4 regions of the Brenneria rubrifaciens genome follow, and region 2 is predicted to be linked to each of the others. Evidence: predicted binding sites of a transcription regulator. Region 2 holds the regulator's gene; each other region holds the start of a gene.
The links. The regulator CRP, encoded in region 2, controls carbon source genes, mostly activating them, when cyclic AMP is high. The targets are predictions, from matches to a motif close to ATGTGANNNNNNTCACAT.

Region 1 (4,849 bases), 920 kb from region 2:
AACCACCACCGGCCCGCTGGGGCAGGGGATTGCCAACGCGATCGGGATGGCGATTGCCGAGCGTACGCTGGCGGCGCAGTTCAACCGTCCGGGTCATGAAATTGTCAACCACCACACCTACGCGTTTCTGGGGGACGGCTGCATGATGGAAGGGATTTCCCATGAAGTCTGCTCGCTGGCCGGCACCATGAAGCTCGGCAAACTGACCGCGTTTTATGATGATAACGGCATCTCCATCGACGGCCACGTCGAAGGCTGGTTTACCGATGACACCGCTACCCGTTTTGAAGCCTACGGCTGGCATGTGGTGCGCGGCGTAGACGGTCACGATACGGATGCCATCGAAGCCGCCATCGCGCAAGCCCAACTGGTGACGGACAAACCGTCGCTGCTGATGTGCAAGACCGTGATTGGCTTTGGTTCGCCGAACAAAGCGGGCACGCACGATTCTCACGGCTCGCCGTTGGGTGACGCGGAAGTGGCCGCATCACGCGAGCAACTGGGCTGGTCTTATCCGGCGTTTGAAATTCCGGCCGAGATTTACGCCGCCTGGGATGCCAAAGCCGCCGGACAGCGTAAAGAAGCCGCCTGGAATGAAGCGTTTGCCGCCTACGCCGGCGCCTACCCGGAACTGGCTGCTGAGTTCAAACGCCGCACCGCGGGCGACTTGCCGGCCAATTGGCAGGCGGATGCCCAAAAATTCATTGAGCAGTTGCAGGTCAACCCGGCGAAAATTGCCAGCCGTAAAGCTTCTCAGAATGCGCTGGAAGCCTACGGTAAACTGCTGCCTGAGTTATTGGGCGGCTCGGCTGACCTGGCGCCCAGCAACCTGACCATCTGGTCTGGTTCCAAATCACTGGATAAAGACGCGGCGGGCAACTACATCCACTATGGCGTGCGCGAATTCGGCATGACCGCTATCGCCAACGGAATAGCGTTGCACGGCGGTTTCCTGCCGTACACCGCCACCTTCCTGATGTTTGTGGAATACGCCCGTAACGCGGTGCGTATGGCGGCGCTGATGAAAATCCGCAGTATTTACGTCTATACCCACGACTCCATCGGTCTGGGGGAAGACGGCCCGACGCATCAGCCGGTCGAGCAGTTGGCCAGTCTGCGTGTGACGCCGAACATGAGCGTATGGCGTCCGGCGGATCAGGTGGAAACGGCGATAGCGTGGAAATATGCCATTGAGCGTCAGGACGGCCCGACGGCGCTGATTCTGTCCCGACAAAATCTGGCGCAGCAGGAGCGTACTGCACAGCAACTGGCGGATGTGGCTAAAGGCGCGTACGTGCTGAAAGACAGCGGCGGCCAGCCGGATGTCATCCTGATAGCCACCGGTTCGGAGGTCGAGCTGGCGGTTGGCGCATATGACAAACTGACGGCGGCAGGGCATAAGGTTCGCGTGGTGTCGATGCCGTCAACGGATGCATTTGACAAACAGGATGCGACCTATCGTGAGGCGGTGCTGCCGAAATCGGTGAGCGCGCGGGTAGCGGTTGAGGCGAGTATCGCCGATTACTGGTACAAGTACGTGGGCCTGAACGGGGCTATTGTTGGAATGACGAGCTTTGGTGAGTCTGCGCCCGCTGAGCTGCTGTTTGAAGAGTTCGGCTTCACTGTGGATAACGTGGTCGCAAAAGCGCAGGCATTACTGAAGTAATCACGTTTTGCTTTACCGCACGAAGTCTTGAAACCGCCAGCATTTTGATCTGGCGGTTTTTTTATGACGCAGGTCACTCTTCTGAGGTGTGTCGAGCGAGAATATTTCTTTTTAAACACTAATTCGTTTATGCTGGCTGAAGCGTTTCAGTTGTGATGTTGATTGCATTCTGACAAGGGATTTCCGGCATCGTTTTGGCCTTGCGTTCGAGAAGCGGCTTCCCCCTTGCAACTCACTGACTCTCTTCGAAGGAAGGGGCGCAACTGTGCTGCAACTTCATGCAAGAAGGGTATATCCTATGGCGATGATATGAACACCACAACACAGGGAACGCCATGACAATCCGTATTGCGATAAACGGCTTTGGCCGTATTGGTCGCAGTGTTTTACGTGCGCTGTATGAATCGGGCCGCCGGGCAGAAATTAGCGTTGTTGCCATTAATGAACTGGCGAGTGCGGAGGGGATTGCCCACCTGCTCAAATACGATTCGAGTCACGGTCGTTTCCCCTGGGATATTCGCCAGGAGTGCGATCAGCTATACGTTGGGGATGATTGCATCCGCCTGTTGCACCAGGCGGAGATCGAGCAGTTGCCCTGGGGTGAACTTAGCGTAGATGTGGTGCTGGATTGCAGTGGCGTATATGGCAGTCGCGCCGATGGCGAAGCGCATTTGGCGGCAGGAGCGAAGAAAGTCTTGTTCTCACATCCGGGAACCGCGGATTTGGATGCAACGGTGGTATTTGGCGTGAATCATCAACAATTAATGGCCGAACATCGCATCGTTTCCAATGCCTCCTGCACAACCAATTGTATTATTCCTATAATTAAACTGCTGGATGATGCATTCGGCATTGAAAATGGAACGGTGACCACAATCCATTCATCAATGAACGATCAGCCGGTGATTGATGCCTATCATCATGACCTGCGGCGTACCCGTGCGGCCAGTCAGTCCATCATTCCGGTGGACACCAAACTGTCGGCAGGGATAACCCGGGTTTTCCCGCAGTTCCTCGATCGTTTTGAGGCGATATCGGTGCGGGTCCCCACGATTAATGTCACGGCGATCGATCTAAGCGTCAGCGTAAAGAAACCAGTAAATGTTAATGAAATTAATGCATTACTGCAAAAATCAGCGCATGAGGCATTTCGTGGTATAGTTGACTACACCGAATTGCCGTTAGTTTCGGCTGATTTTAACCATGATCCGCACAGTGCTATTGTTGATGGCACGCAGACCCGGGTCAGTGGCCGGCACCTGGTTAAAACACTGGTCTGGTGCGATAACGAATGGGGCTTCGCCAATCGAATGTTGGATACAACACGGGCAATGGCGGCCTGCGGTTTCTAGTACGACGATATTGATCAGGGATCAATATCTCGCTCAAGCAACTTTAAAAGAGAATCAACAAGAGGATTCACCATGTCTGTAATTAAGATGACCGATCTGGATCTGGCTGGCAAACGCGTACTTATCCGTTCCGATCTGAACGTGCCGGTAAAAGAAGGTAAAGTGACGTCTGATGCGCGTATCCGCGCTTCTCTGCCGACCATTGAACTGGCCCTGAAACAGGGGGCGCGCGTGATGGTGACTTCCCACCTGGGGCGTCCGACCGAAGGAGAATACAACGAAGAGTTTTCTCTGCTGCCCGTCGTTAACTATTTAAAAGATAAAATCTCTTCTCCGGTACGTCTGGCTAAGGATTATCTGGACGGCGTGGATGTCGCGCAAGGTGAGCTGGTTGTGCTGGAAAATGTTCGTTTTAATAAAGGTGAGAAGAAAGACGACGAAGTTCTGGCGAAGCAATATGCCGCGCTGTGTGACGTGTACGTCATGGATGCATTTGGTACGGCGCACCGCGCTCAGGCGTCGACACACGGCGTGGGTAAATTCGCGCCTATCGCCTGTGCGGGCCCGCTGTTGTCTAATGAGCTGGAAGCATTGGGTAAAGCGCTGGGCAATCCGGCCCGTCCGATGGTTGCCATCGTCGGCGGCTCCAAAGTTTCCACCAAACTGACCGTATTGGACTCTTTGTCCAAAATCGCCGATAAACTGATTGTTGGCGGCGGTATCGCCAATACCTTCGTCGCCGCTCAAGGCCACAACGTGGGTAAATCGCTGTATGAAGCAGACCTGATTCCTGAAGCGAAGAAATTGCTGGAAACCTGCGATATTCCGGTGCCGAGCGATGTTCGCGTTGCGTCTGAATTTTCTGAAACTGCCGCCGCGACGCTGAAATCGGTCACGGCAATCAAGGATGAAGAGCAGATTCTGGATCTGGGCGACGTTTCCGCCGAGCGCCTGGCGGAAATTCTGAAAAACGCCAAAACCATTCTGTGGAATGGTCCGGTCGGCGTATTTGAATTCCCGAACTTCCGCAAAGGCACCGAGATTGTCGCCAGAGCCATTGCGGAAAGCGACGCCTTCTCTATTGCCGGTGGCGGCGACACACTGGCGGCGATCGATCTGTTCGGCATTGCCGACCAAATCTCCTACATCTCTACCGGTGGCGGCGCTTTCCTGGAGTTTGTTGAAGGGAAAAAACTACCGGCGGTCGTTATGCTGGAAGAACGTGCCAAGCAGTAATATTTTGATTTAAGCGGAGCGTAAGATATTACCTTCGCTTCGGCTACTCTGGCGTGTGCCTGAGTAGCCTGTCGATTTAAACATCGATATCTCTAAACCCTCTACGACCAACGAAACAGGACACGTAACATGTCTAAAATTTTTGATTTCGTAAAACCTGGTGTCATCACTGGTGATGACGTTCAGAAAGTTTTCGCAGTAGCAAAAGAAAACAAATTCGCCCTGCCAGCAGTAAACTGCGTCGGTACTGACTCTATCAATGCGGTTCTGGAAGCCGCGGCCAAAGTACGCGCGCCGGTTATCGTTCAGTTCTCCAACGGCGGTGCGGCATTTATCGCTGGTAAAGGTATGAAGGCTGAAGGTCAGCAGGCGGCTATTCTGGGCGCGATTTCCGGCGCTCACCATGTCCATCAGATGGCGGAACACTACGGCGTGCCGGTGATTCTGCACACTGACCACTGCGCTAAAAAACTGCTGCCGTGGCTGGACGGATTGCTGGATGCGGGTGAAAAACATTTTGCCGCGACTGGTAAGCCACTGTTCTCTTCACACATGATCGATCTGTCTGAGGAGTCACTGGAAGAAAATATTGAGA
Region 2 (4,849 bases):
TCGCGCTGGAAGAAACGGAATCGGCCTGGCTGGACGCGCAGGAACAACTGGAGCGGATGATGCAAGGCGATTGAATGGCATTCAGCCCAGCGATCCAGTCTCTTGTATGCTTCCGCATCATCTTGGCATATACCGATACAACCATTCGGCGAACATCTTTCCTATGATGTTCTCTTCGCCGCCTGCGTCATTCTGGGGGTTGCGTGCTATTTCAGTTCTTCCCCAGCCTTCGCCTGGCGGCAGTGCGATAACTGAATAGCAAGCGGCAAGCTATTTCATCAATGCCAAATCAGCAGCACACACGCTGCGGTCAGCACGCCCATCGAAACATTGAAGATAACCCATGCTTTTTTACTGCGCAGCAGGCGGCCTATCATCGTACCGAATCCCAGCCAAATCACCCCCGACGCCAGATTCACCAGCACGATTCCCACGCTTATCGCCGCCACCGAATGGGAATAGCCGTCCCCTGCCAGACTGAAGCTGGCAACCGCCCCCAAAGCCATCAACCACGCTTTTGGATTCAAGAATTGCAGTAGCCATCCCTGATAAAACCGGATCGGTCTGGACGGCGCGGCATTAGTTTCCAGCGTCTCATAAGCGGCAGTGGCAATTTTCCACGCCAGCCAGAACAGGTAAGCACTGCCGAAAACTTTGAAGATAAAATGCAGCGAGGGATAGAGCAGAATCAGGCTGCCCACGCCAAACGCCACCAGCAGCAAGATACTTTGCATACCCAGCATGATACCGCCCATCAGCCACAAAGAACGCATAAAACCAAAGTTTGCGCCGGACGTGGTCAGCAACATGTTATTTGGTCCGGGCGTAATGGCCGCAACCCAGAGAAAACCTAACATTGAGAGAAATAAACTCAGTTCCATGAAGTGGCGCCTCTCGCCTCGCCCGACTGCGTTGAGTCGATACCGTCTATTGCCATGTGCTTTTTCAGCCTCGATTTTAGCAAATCACCCTTTTCCGCACATCCCAGGCTCAACGCATGAGGGTTTTGACAAATCAAAAAAGAGTGATTAACTGGCAGTATCGAAGCTAGCAGTATGCTATTGATCGCACAAGATCGGATAACAAGATTTCATGACATGATGTATCGCATTTTTCGCCCGCTTTTATCAGTACCCTATTTTGGAAAAAATCGTGATTATTCCCTGGCAACAACTCGATCCTGAAACGCTGAACAATCTCATCGAATCTTTCGTGCTGCGGGAGGGAACCGATTACGGTGAGGAAGAACGCACATTAGCGCAAAAAGTCGCTGACATTCGTCGGCAACTGACGTCCGGTGAAATCGTACTGGTGTGGTCTGAATTACATGAAACCATCAACATTATGCCCCGGGACCAATTTAATGCCGGTGAGCATCACTCGTATTGAACGACTAAATATGCTAAAAGCAGTGCATATCTATTCCCTTTTTTGATGGCGCCCGATTACCGACGGCGATGCTAAGTCGCGCCGCCATCACGGAGTAAAGCCTCACATGTCATATAAGCATCCAATTATAGCCGTTACCGGCTCCAGCGGCGCGGGAACCACCACCACCAGCCAGGCGTTCCATAAAATTTTTCAGCAGTTGAAAATGCGGGCTGCCCAGCTCGAAGGGGATAGCTTCCATCGTTACACCCGCCCGGAAATGGATATGGCCATTCGCAAGGCGCGCGATCTTGGCCGGCACATCAGCTACTTTGGGCCCGAAGCCAATGATTTCAGCCTGCTGGAACAGTCGTTCATTGAATATGGGCAGCATGGGCGAGGGAAAACCCGCAAATACCTTCACACCTATGATGAAGCGATTCCCTACAATCAGGTTCCCGGTACATTCACCCCCTGGGAACCCATGCCGTCACCCACGGATGTGCTGTTTTACGAAGGTCTGCATGGCGGCGTGGTTACCGAGCAACACAATGTGGCTCAACACGTCGATCTGCTGGTCGGCGTGGTGCCTATCGTCAATCTGGAGTGGATTCAAAAATTGATTCGTGATGTCAATGAACGCGGGCATTCACGCGAAGCCGTGATGGATTCAGTCGTTCGCTCGATGGAGGACTACATCACTTACATCACGCCACAATTTTCACGCACCCACTTAAATTTCCAGCGCGTCCCCACCGTGGATACGTCCAACCCGTTCGCAGCGAAATCCATTCCTTCACTGGATGAGAGCTTCGTGGTGATACATTTTCAGGGGCTGGACAATATTGATTACCCTTATCTGCTCGCCATGTTGCAAGGCTCGTTTATTTCTCATATCAACACGCTGGTTGTTCCCGGTGGAAAAATGGGTTTGGCGATGGAGCTGATTATGACGCCGCTGGTACAACGCCTGCTGGAAGGGAAAAAGATCGAATAGCATCACAGCATCACGCCCTATCAGGCGCGTCGTGTCGCTGTGATGGCGACGATGTCAGGAAGGCGCGGTTAGGCTGAATCCCGGACTTCATGACTGTGCGTAACCTGAACAACTTCCCCCAACATCAGCGCCACAGAGCAATACTTTTCAGCAGACAATACCACCGCGCGCTCTACCGCCTGATCGGTCAGCCCTTTCCCCGTCACGATGAAATGCAAATTGATATGAGTAAACAGACGAGGCGCTTGCACTCTCCGTTCCGAAGTCAATTTCACTTCACAATCGGCGACATCGTGACGTCCTTTTTGCAAAATCGACACAACATCGATCGCGCTGCAACCGCCAACCGATATCAGCAGCATTTCCATAGGGCTTGGCGCCTTGTCACCCGCATTGCCGTCCATCATAACCTGATGTCCTGAGGCGGACTCGCCAAGAAACGTTAAGCCTTCAATCCATTTCACCCGTGCATGCATAGCGTCTCCCTAAAAAATTTTTGAAAATTTATATTGTTACTATACAAAAAACGCCATACCCGGCGCTTTCTCATGCTGAAGCGAGACAATACAAGACACTTCCCTCAAGCTGTGTTAAAAACAAAAGTAGCATCTGCCTGTTCCGGGCAAACACAGATACAAGGAAGGTGATGGCGTCGCCAGATAGTAAATTCCAGTATATTCCCTGACGTCATTCTGCCCACACGAAATTTGATTTTTTAGCAGTCGCAGTTAACACGCCGTACAGGGAACTCTGAGCCCTGTGATTTGCGCAGTGAATTACAACAGAGGATAATAGCGAATGGTTCTCGGCAAACCGCAAACAGACCCCACTCTCGAATGGTTCCTTTCTCATTGCCATATCCATAAGTATCCATCGAAGAGCACGCTTATTCACCAGGGTGAAAAAGCAGAAACGCTTTACTACATCGTGAAAGGCTCTGTCGCAGTGCTAATCAAAGATGAAGAAGGCAAAGAAATGATTCTCTCTTATCTCAATCAGGGAGATTTTATCGGCGAGCTTGGCCTGTTTGAGGAAGGACAGGAGCGCAGCGCCTGGGTACGGGCAAAAACGGCTTGTGAAGTCGCTGAAATTTCTTACAAGAAATTCCGGCAACTAATACAGGTCAATCCAGATATTCTCATGCGTCTGTCCGCGCAAATGGCAAGCCGTCTACAGGTAACCTCGGAAAAAGTCGGCAACCTGGCTTTTCTTGATGTCACAGGCCGTATTGCTCAAACGCTGCTAAATCTGGCGAAACAACCTGATGCCATGACCCACCCGGATGGCATGCAAATAAAAATTACCCGCCAGGAAATCGGACAAATTGTTGGCTGTTCACGTGAAACCGTGGGCCGCATTCTTAAAATGCTAGAAGACCAGAACCTGATCTCCGCACATGGCAAAACGATCGTCGTTTACGGCACTCGTTAAGTCTTACCTTACCCTACAAAAAAAGCGTGAAGCCAACCTCACGCTTTTTTAACTGTTTCATGGCAATAGCGCATTAATCTGCGGCGTTAACCACCTGCTCGACGGCTTTAGCGAATTTAGCCATTCCCTGCTCGATATCTTCCGTTTCAATCACCAGGGAGGGCACAAAACGAATCACATTCGGACCGGCTATCAGCACCATAACGCCTTGCTCAGCGGCGGCGGCCAGGAAGTTACGCGCCCGGCCATGCCACTCCGGGGTCAGCTCGGCGCCCAGCAATAGGCCCATGCCGCGAATCTGTTCGAAAATGCCATGCCGCTGGTTAATTTTTTCCAGTTCATTGACAAACCGTTCGTGACGATCCGCCACACCAGACAACACTTCCGGCGTATTAATGGTGTCCAGCGCGGCTTCCGCCACTGCGCAAGCCAGCGGGTTACCGCCATAGGTCGTACCGTGTACGCCAACCGTCATCACCGAGGCAATTTCCTCGGTTGTCAGCATCGCACTGATCGGGAAACCGCCCCCCAACGCTTTCGCCGTGGTCAGAATATCTGGCGTAATACCGTAATGCATATAAGTAAACAGTTTTCCCGTTCTGCCCATTCCACTTTGGACCTCGTCAAACACCAGCAGCGCGTTATGCCGATCGCATAACTCACGCACGCCCTGCAGAAACGCTGGCGTCGCCGGCATAATTCCGCCCTCTCCCTGCACGGGTTCCAGAACCACCGCACAGGTGTGATCATCCATTACCGCTCTAACCGCGTCCAGATCGTTAAAAGGCACATGAACGATATCCGCAGGCTTCGGGCCAAAACCGTCAGCATATTTTGCCTGGCCGCCAACCGAGACGGTGAACAACGTTCTTCCATGGAACGCATTATAAAACGCGATGATTTTAGTCTTGTACGGGCTGTGGCGTTCAATCGCGTAGTGGCGCGCCAGTTTAAACGCCGCTTCGTTGGCCTCCGCCCCGGAGTTGACAAAGAACACCCGATCGGCAAAGGTCGCGTTAATCAGCTTGCTGGCCAGACGCAACGCCGGCTCAT
Region 3 (4,849 bases), 1.7 Mb from region 2:
GTTATCGAGTCCATTCTGAAACATGTTGCGCCAGCAATGGGTTGGCGCGACGTATAAATTTAAAATGAAAAACGCCTCGCATGTTCTACAACATGCGAGGCGTTAAATCTGGAAAAGAAAAATCCACGCAACGGCATGGGTTTTATCTATTTTTCTTGTCTTTATGAGATTTACTGAAACCTCATGAAACACCAGAAGCCATTTAGACGTTGAATAGGTTTTTTTGTTTTATCTATTTATATGTGAGACTTTAATTCTGCCATTTAATCCAGCTTGTTAACGTCCTTATTATATATCTCGCGGCTTGAGCGGCGCACAGGCCTGCCGGCAGAGGCACGGAGGGGAGGCCGCCACTAATGAATGTTTTTTAATTTATAGTTTTCCTTGCCTTAAATTTTATTTCCCGCGAATGTCGGGATATTTATTAGATTTTGATTCCACCATCCTCATTGAAAAACTGTCTTTGTTTATTTCGTCAACTGGCGCGCCTCCCACTGTTCTTTGGTTAGGGTTTTTACATCAAACTGATCGCGCGTTCTGCAATAGGTATTGCCCCCCATTCGACCAATCACATCCATCAATTGCTGATCGATATGCAGATTTTCAGGATTCACCGCGTCGCTGCGCACATAGACGCCGACCACTTCGCCGAGAATGATCTCGCGCGCCGCACCAACCTGCAGCGTGGTATGACGGCGGCACTCGAGGGCAGCGGGAGCCGCGAGAATGCGCGGGCTACGCACCATTTTGCCTGGCGTGGTTTCCAGGCCGGCTTCCTGTAACTCATCGACCTCCGGGCCAAATTTGATGGCGCAGATCTCCATCTGCTCAACCAGCGCATCGTCAACAATGTGCACGGTGAACTCACCGGTTTCGCGGATGTTGCGCGAGGTGTCTTTGAAGCGCATGTCGGTATAGTTTTCAACACCAATCGCCACAATGGCCGGATCGTGCGTTAACACGTTGAAGAAGCTAAACGGACCGGCATTGGGTAGGCCTTCCTTGCTAAGGGTGGTGACCAGCGCCACCGGGCGAGGGATCACCGTGCCGATCAGAATTTTGTAACGCTCACGCTCGCTTAACTCAGCAAAGTCAAAATAGGTATGTCCTGGCATATCTTTCATTATTTAACTCCCGCAGCAATGCGATGTGTTTCTAACGGTGTGTGGCGGCTAAGATTCTCAAAGCCATCTTTGGTGACAACGTAACAGTCACCAATGTTGCAGCCCGCTTTTAGCGGCTCAATCCATTGAGTATGAAGGACAAATACCATGCCTTCTTCCAGGCGATCGTAGTTGTGGGATGAGATATTGAAGCTATTCTGTCCACCGGCCATGCCGACGGAATGGCCAAGATTCGGGTTGTGCGGGCCATAAGTGGCGGGATAGACGTGCATCAATTTACGACCTTGCGCTTCCCAGTCGATATCACGGACATATTGCTGCGGGATCAGACGTGCGCCGCCGTCCGGCATCGGCGCCCAGTTGTACGGCATAGTGCGCGCTTTTGACTTGTATCTCAGACGTATAAATGAAAAATCCACGCAATTGCGTGGATTTTAGGGTGTTTGTCAGCCTTGATGAGATTCGATGAAACCTCATAAGACAGCTGAAGCTACTTAGACGTTGAACAAAAAGTTCATCACGTCGCCATCTTTTACGATGTACTCTTTGCCTTCTGAGCGCATTTTCCCGGCTTCTTTGGCACCTTGCTCGCCTCTATAGGCAATAAAGTCTTCATAGGAGATGGTTTGTGCGCGGATAAAACCCTTTTCAAAGTCGGTATGAATCTTGCCTGCCGCCTGCGGCGCGGTAGCGCCGATCGGGATGGTCCAGGCACGGACTTCTTTAACGCCGGCGGTGAAGTAGGTTTGCAGGTTCAGCAGTTCGTAGCCTGCGCGGATCACACGGTTCAGCCCTGGTTCTTCCAGTCCCAATTCAGCCATAAATTCCGCACGGTCGGCATCGTCCAGTTCAGCGATATCTGATTCAACCGCCGCACATACGGCCACGACAACCGAACCTTCTTTTGCCGCAATTTCGCGGACTTTATCGAGGTAGGGGTTATTCTCGAAACCATCTTCGTTAACGTTAGCGATATACATGGTTGGCTTCAGGGTCAGGAAGCTCAGGTAGCGGATGGCGGCTTTGTCTTCATCCGTCAGATCCAGTGAACGCAGCATACCCGCGTTTTCCAACTGCGGCAGGCATTTTTCCAGCGCGGCCAGTTCAGCTTTGGCATCTTTATCGCCGCCTTTGGCTCTCTTCTGTACGCGATGTATCGCCCGTTCGCAGGTGTCGAGGTCAGATAACGCCAACTCGGTGTTGATGACGTCGATATCGTCAGCCGGGTCAACTTTATTATTCACATGGATAATGTTGTCGTTTTCAAAACAACGTACGACATGGCCGATGGCTTCTGTTTCACGGATGTTGGTCAGAAACTGATTACCCAGCCCTTCGCCCTTAGATGCGCCTTTTACCAGACCGGCGATATCAACAAACTCCATGGTCGTGGGGAGAATACGCTGAGGCTTGACGATTTCGGCCAGTTTATCCAGACGCGGATCGGGCATTGGCACCACGCCGGTATTCGGCTCAATGGTGCAAAACGGGAAATTGGCCGCTTCGATACCGGCTTTGGTCAACGCATTGAACAGAGTGGATTTACCGACGTTAGGCAGCCCGACGATACCGCATTTGAATCCCATGTTTATATCACCTCAACTAACTTATTAATCAGGCAATTACTTTCGATTGCCTGTCAGAAAGAAAATATTGCGGCCGATTATACACGGAATGACGATTTATCTCGATCTGCCATCTGAATCGACGGAGAAATTATGCCGCTTTAAATGCGTGTAACCGGTTCATGGCTTTCACCATATCTTCTTTCAGCAGGATCTCAGTACAGCGAACGGCTTCATCAATGGCGCCATCGATCAGTGTTTGTTCGCTAAACGGCGGTTTTCCCAGTACAAAACCGGTAACTTTATTTCTGTCGCCCGGATGCCCGATGCCGATACGTAATCGGTGGAAATTAGGGTTATTGCCCAGCTTGCTGATGATGTCTTTCAGCCCGTTGTGTCCGCCGTGGCCACCACCCTGTTTGAGTTTGGCAATACCCGGCAATAAGTCCAGTTCATCATGGGCGACAAGTATTTCATCAGGTTGAATGCGATAAAATGTGGCCATTGCCGCCACGGACTTGCCGCTCAGGTTCATAAAGGTCGTGGGAACCAGCAAGCGGATGTCATGACCGGCAAGCGTTAAACGTGATGTATAACCGAAGAATTTGCCTTCTTCTTTCAGCGTCTGGCGGTAAGTGTCCGCCAGACGGTCAACGTACCAAGCGCCGGCGTTATGGCGGGTAACGGCATATTCAGCGCCAGGGTTGGCCAGACCAACGATTAATTTAATGCTACTCACGATATATTCCAGATTGCGCGTATTTCAAATAACGCCGCGTGATTTAAATGAGCAATGAAGTGCGATAGTTTACACATAGGGCAGGTTAAACGCCAAATATCAACTGAATGAAATGAATTAATATCAACAGGAAACTATTTATGGTTTTGTGTTTTTATTTATTTAAACGTAAAAAAATATGAATTTTAATCGCTATATCTGTGATCTTTACCGCAATCATTCGTCCGGCATAGTCTATAATTACATCAATGCAAAAAGGAAGATTATAGCAATATCTTTATTCATCCACAGAGTTGATCTGGAGGTGACAGATGAAACGTAAAAAAGTGACCCTATTAGGCAATGTGTTGATGGGTATTGGTATGATCCTGATGATTGGCGGTATTGTTTTTTCCATTGTCAGCCAGTTTCCTGAACTGAATTTGCCAAAATCCATGATGTACAGTGATCTTGTGAGTATTTTTGCTGGCGCTATTTCCTGGCTGGTCGGCGCCCGTATCAGCGGACGTGAGGCGGTCGCCGATCGTTACTGGTGGGTGAAACACTTTGACAAACGTTGCCAGCGTCAGCGGCATTCATAAATAGATCTAGTAGAACAATTTTGAGAGCCGCTCTAGCCTCGCTATGGCGGTTTTTTCTTATCTCATCGATATTATAACAACGCCACCGGGAAAAGGTGGCGTTGTTGCTCGTTATTAACTGTGACTCAGCTAAAAAAACGATTAATGCTCAAACATGGCGGAGATTGATTCTTCGTTACTGATACGGCGAATCGCTTCGGCCAGCATACCCGACAGGGTCAGGGTGCGGACATTGGGCAATGATTTGATGTTGTCTGTCAGCGGAATGGTATCGCAGACAATCACTTCATCAATAACCGAGTTTTGAATGTTGTCATACGCATTGCCTGAGAAGATCGGATGCGTAGCGTAAGCAAATACGCGCTTGGCGCCGCGTTCTTTCAACGCTTCCGCTGCTTTACACAGCGTACCGCCGGTATCGATCATATCGTCAACCAGAACGCAGTCACGACCGGCAACGTCACCGATGATGTGCATCACCTGAGACACGTTGGCGCGAGGGCGGCGTTTATCAATAATCGCCATGTCGGTATCATTCAACAGCTTGGCAATGGCGCGGGCACGAACGACGCCGCCAATATCCGGGGAAACCACAATCGGATTCTCCAGGTTCTGTTGCAGCATATCCTCCAACAGAATCGGACTACCGAAAACGTTATCAACTGGAACGTCAAAGAAGCCCTGAATCTGTTCTGCGTGCAGATCTACCGTTAATACGCGGTCAACGCCTACGCTGGAAAGGAAATCGGCCACCACTTTGGCGGTGATTGGCACACGGGCGGAACGAACCCGGCGATCCTGACGCGCATAACCAAAATAAGGAATAACCGCGGTGATACG
Region 4 (4,849 bases), 650 kb from region 2:
AGGAAGATATGCTCAGCACGCAGTTGGAACAGGTTCGTCGGCTCGGCCGTCGCGGTGACCGGCGCGCCAACAGACGGCGCACCGCTATCTTGGGCGGCAACCAAACGGGCCGTCAGATCGCTGTACAGATGACTGTCGAGAAAATTGGTCAGCGAAATATGCTGAGCCTGCGGCGCATGACGCATCGCACGCTCGGTCAGGTCGCGGTGGGTAATGACCAGATCGGCATCGTCCGGCAAGCTATTTATGGCGCTGTTGATGACAGAAATATGGGTCAGCCCGGCATCCTGCACCTTCTTGCGCAGCACACCCGCGCCCATGGCGCTGGAACCCATACCGGCATCACAGGCCACGATGATTTTACGCACGGTGCTCATGTCGCCGCTAACCCCTGCTTTCACGCTTCCCTGCCCGTTGGCAGAGGCTTTCATTTCCTGCATACGGCGAGTCGAATCGCTCAGATCGTCTTCGCTCTTATGCTTTACGCTCTTCAACAGAATCACGGAGACAAAGAAAGAGACGGCAAATGCCGCCGCGATCGCGACAACGTTGGCAAAGTACGCGCCTTTCGGCGTCATCGCCAGCACCGCCAGAATTGAGCCCGGAGATGCCGGAGAAACCAGACCGCCCCCCAGCAGGTTCAGGGTGAACACGCCGGTCATCCCGCCCAGAATCACCGCAATAATCAGACGCGGATTCATCAACACGTAAGGGAAATAGATTTCGTGGATACCGCCGAGAAAGTGGATGATCGCCGCGCCCGGCGCGGACTCTTTCGCATTGCCTCGGCCGAAGAACATGTAGGCCATCAGTACGCCCATACCCGGACCTGGGTTGGCTTCGATCAGGAAGAAAATGGACTTCCCGGTTTCAGTGGCCTGCTGAATACCCAGCGGTGAAAAGATACCGTGATTGATGGCGTTGTTCAGGAACAGAATTTTTGCCGGTTCGACGAAAATAGAGGTCAGCGGCAGCAGGTCATTCTGCACCATCAGATTAACGCCGGCGGCCAGCGCCTGAGAGAAGATCACAACCAGCGGGCCAATCGCCAGAAACGCCAGGATCGCCAGCAACATGCCGATGATACCGGCAGAGAAGTTGTTGACCAGCATTTCAAAACCGCTTTTGATTTTGCCGTCAACCATGCCGTCGAAACGCTTAATGGCCCAGCCGCCCAACGGACCGACAATCATGGCACCGAGGAACATCGGGATATCCGTCCCGGCGATTACGCCCATCGTCGTAATCGCCCCGACCACGCCGCCGCGTTCGCCAAAGACCAAACGGCCGCCGGTATAACCGATTAGCAACGGCAGCAGATAGGTGATCATCGGGCCGACGAGTTTCGCCAGCGTCTCGTTGGGCGTCCAACCCGTAGGAATAAACAGTGCGGTGATAATCCCCCAGGCGATGAATGCGCCAATATTGGGCATTACCATATTGCTCAGAAAACGACCAAAGTTCTGCACTTTGATCTTAATGTCTGATGAAAGCATAAAAACACACCCCTATTGAGACGCGCTGGCGATAAGAAGCGCGTGATAATTATCGTGGGACGATGTGATAACGATTCAACACATGCGCGTCCCCGTCAGTATTATTTACTGTATGCAGCGCGGACTCTAACACGCTGTTTTCCTACCGCAACCGCCCGGCACAAACGTGACAAAAATCACACATTCCCCCCACATCACCCTCACAACCAGGTGACATGCATCACAAAAAAGCGTTAAAAATTCGAAATTTGCTGTCCTTAAAGCACCTAAAACGTGATTTTAATCACATTTATAAGCCGAATTTTTGTTTTGCTTATGTGATGATCATCACAATTTATTTTCATTCGCACCGCATCCCTTTCTCTCAACCGCGCGCGCCTATGGCGTGGCGGCGACGCCCAGCGCCTTTAGCCCGTTAAGCAGATTCCGATGCTGCGCCGGCAACGCCGACACCATCCCGTTATATTGCGCCACCTGCTGAGGCGTATAAAACTGTACCAAGTTGCCATTGAAAACCACCTGATCGCCCTGCGCCTGCAAATAATCCCCCATCTGAATCAAGCCCTGGGCAAATGAAATCGCGCTGGGAATAAGCGGCAGCACGATGTTGACCGGCTGCGTCACTACGCGGTTATACAGGCGGTCATAGCCGACCTGGAGCTCTTCAGGCTGTTTGAGCGCCCGGCGGGCATCATCGGCTTGCGCTTTCGCCGTCTGAATATGCTGTCCCAACATCTGCATGGCGCCGATAGACTGGCGCAGCGCGTCACGCTGAGACAGATAATCCCTGGGGACACGGATACGGGAAACCTCTGACATCATCGGTATCAGACTGCCTGCCACAGCCTGATTAAACTGCTGGGAAAAGGTGGTCAGGATCGTGTAATCGTTAACGAAAGGCCCGAATTTCTCCTTTTGCTCTTCTGTCAGCTCAGGCAGTTTTCTATCCTGTTGCTGTTGGAGGCTGTGCACAAAATCCGTAAAGGCTTTACGCTGATCGGCGTCGCTGTCACCACAGCCCGCAATCTGCAATGCGATAAAAAAGATGAAAACGGACCACCACCAACGCGTGCGATACTCCATCATTTCTCTCATCCTATGCTCCTGTTTTATATGCTCTATCACCGTCGAATTTAGTTTAAGCATAGTCCGATCAATCCGGCTGTGCCGAGATGTTGTTCACTTGGTGTCTGATGCAGGTAAGACTGATGGCAAAGACAGCATCGCCTTGCCTTAACTACTTTAAAAATGAGCAATTCTCGCTATGCTGGTGCACGTTCCCGCGACGCGGCCACGGTTTTCCCGCCGCTGGCAGGCTTCTTTTTGCAGAATAGTCGTTTAAAATCATTCACTCTGCATATCTGCCAGATTTCGCTATTTTAATGGCGCAGTTCTTGCTCCCTATTGGTATCCACTTTCATTTAGGGACTCGGTTATGGAACTCACGTCTGATTCAGGTTCAAGTCATCAGAATGGATTCCGCTGCGCGTCGCATATTCGGGAGTTGGCTCAGCACAGTCGGCTGCTGACGGACTGGTCGCTCCGTTACGATCAACTATCCAAAGGCCGTTTTGAGGGCAATATCAAAGAAGCCTGGATTGACGGTATACAGTTTCACGAGGAGCAGCTATCTCAGGCGGTATTTCAAAGCGGAAAAGGGCGTGATAAAACGCTGTGTCTGGGGGTATTCAACAGGCTGCCGGACGAAGCGCGCTGGATGGGAAAAAGCCTGACATTGCAGGATGTGACCTGGTCCTACAACGGCGGAGAACTGATGTTACAGACGCCAGACCACGCCGCAATACAGGTGCTGAGCATTCCGCTTTCGCTGCTCTCAGACATTGCCACTGAGCTGCCCAACGCAGTTTACTCCGTCAGAGACGACGCGCTGGCTTCGCGTATCCGGCAGCAAATCACCGCCACCTTCAACAGCATCATCAATCATCCGCTCCAGATGGCCGGCAGGCAGGCCAGACAGCATTTCAAAAGCGATCTCAGAGGGCTGGTGTTCGCGTTTTTTGATGTTGCCAACCAGCACAACACCCCGGTGCGGCACTCGCTGCAAAAAGCGCAGCGCGTGGTCAAAAGCGCGCAGGATGAGCTGTGTCTGATGACGCACACGTCACGGCGCACCTTGCAGAACTGTTTTGAGATAGTGACCGGGCAAAGCCCGGCTGTGTTTCTCAAAAACATGCGGCTGAACGGCGTAAAAAGGACGCTGGTGACCCGCCATGAACCGTTAAGTATCAGCGAGGTCGCTTCACAATGGGGGTTCTGGCACCTGTCACAGTTTACCGCGGATTACAAACGCCTGTTCGGTGAGTTGCCGTCTCAGACGTTGAAGGCCATCCATCGACTCAACTAAAAAGTTTGCCAGATTTCGATAACGGAAAAACGGCACGCATTCATAGACTGGCCATGAACCGTCTGGAGGGACAGGAACATGGCACAGCATCATACTTATCCTCAACACACTCATTCTCAGCAACATAAGCTTCAGAAAGGCAGTCTTGGACTGTGGTCGATTATCTTTTTCGTCATCGCCGCGGCCTCCCCGCTAACGGGAGTGGTCGGGGGTTTACCCGTCGCTTTTATGGCCGGCAATGGCGCCGGGGTTCCCGGCGTGTATGTTCTTGCCGGGCTGCTGTTAATCATTTTCAGCTTCGGATTTATAGCGATGAGCCGTTATATCGTCAATGCCGGCGCTTTTTACGCCTACATTGCACAAGGGCTGGGAACACGCAGCGGGATCGCCGGGCTGAGCGTCGCTCTGCTGGCTTATACGGCGATACAGTTGACCGTCGGCATGCTGTACTTCGACTTCGGCACGACGCACAAACGGGACTCGCTGAATCAGGATGCCCGCGAACTGGATCTGTATCTGGAATGGGCCGTCAACGACCACCTGATCGTCAGCCCGCTGCTCGGCCTGTACAAGCCGAAGAAAGATGAAACCGACGCCGCATTCAGACCGGCGGCAAGGGCACCAACGTCTACAGTCAGTTGGTTGTCGCGGTGCCGTTCTGATCGACGCCGGCCTCTGGACCGCCGATAAATGGCAGGATGACAGGCAACGATAACGGCCGGGCGCGGCCGTTAAAATCAGCGGATACTCACCTGATTAATTTCCGTAATAGGCGACGGTGTACAACTCTTTCATATCTTCCGTTTTCGGATTGCCGGGGTTGGTCAGCGTGCAAGGATCGGCCAGCGCATTGCTGCTCATGCGATCAAGCACCTGCATGAACTTCTCTTCACAGAAATCCACTTCATCACACTCGCGCAACGTATCGGGAATATTCAGCCGGTGGTTCAGATCCCGAATGGCGTCGGCCAGATTGATGAAGCCAAAG

Region 1: epd (erythrose-4-phosphate dehydrogenase) is a predicted target of CRP. The motif match lies at 1,817-1,834, and genes of this name have one in related genera.
Region 3: pth (aminoacyl-tRNA hydrolase) is a predicted target of CRP. The motif match lies at 3,627-3,644, and genes of this name have one in related genera.
Region 4: EH207_RS15605 (PTS mannitol transporter subunit IICBA) is a predicted target of CRP. The motif match lies at 1,768-1,785, and genes of this name have one in related genera.

The regions. Positions count from the first base shown of each region.
Region 1 is NZ_CP034035.1:3,238,096-3,242,944, reverse strand. It holds gene tkt (transketolase) at 1-1,666, shown strand, start outside; gene epd (erythrose-4-phosphate dehydrogenase) at 2,002-3,018, shown strand; gene pgk (phosphoglycerate kinase) at 3,091-4,254, shown strand; gene fbaA (class II fructose-bisphosphate aldolase) at 4,384-4,849, shown strand, end outside.
Region 2 is NZ_CP034035.1:125,695-130,543, reverse strand. It holds gene EH207_RS00545 (ABC transporter ATP-binding protein) at 1-74, shown strand, start outside; gene EH207_RS00540 (LysE family translocator) at 279-881, opposite strand; gene EH207_RS00535 (YheU family protein) at 1,153-1,389, shown strand; gene EH207_RS00530 (phosphoribulokinase) at 1,496-2,365, shown strand; gene EH207_RS00525 (OsmC family protein) at 2,434-2,841, opposite strand; gene crp (cAMP-activated global transcriptional regulator CRP) at 3,164-3,796, shown strand; gene argD (bifunctional acetylornithine/succinyldiaminopimelate transaminase) at 3,870-4,849, opposite strand, start outside.
Region 3 is NZ_CP034035.1:1,859,510-1,864,358, forward strand. It holds gene EH207_RS08645 (LLM class flavin-dependent oxidoreductase) at 1-57, shown strand, start outside; gene EH207_RS08650 (flavin reductase family protein) at 468-1,124, opposite strand; gene EH207_RS08655 (M24 family metallopeptidase) at 1,124-1,495, opposite strand; gene ychF (redox-regulated ATPase YchF) at 1,619-2,710, opposite strand; gene pth (aminoacyl-tRNA hydrolase) at 2,841-3,428, opposite strand; gene ychH (stress-induced protein YchH) at 3,740-4,009, shown strand; gene prs (ribose-phosphate diphosphokinase) at 4,151-4,849, opposite strand, start outside.
Region 4 is NZ_CP034035.1:3,500,860-3,505,708, forward strand. It holds gene EH207_RS15605 (PTS mannitol transporter subunit IICBA) at 1-1,496, opposite strand, end outside; gene EH207_RS15610 (DUF3053 domain-containing protein) at 1,875-2,591, opposite strand; gene EH207_RS15615 (helix-turn-helix domain-containing protein) at 2,932-3,861, shown strand; gene EH207_RS18260 (APC family permease) at 3,940-4,551, shown strand; gene EH207_RS15625 (iron-containing alcohol dehydrogenase) at 4,618-4,849, opposite strand, start outside.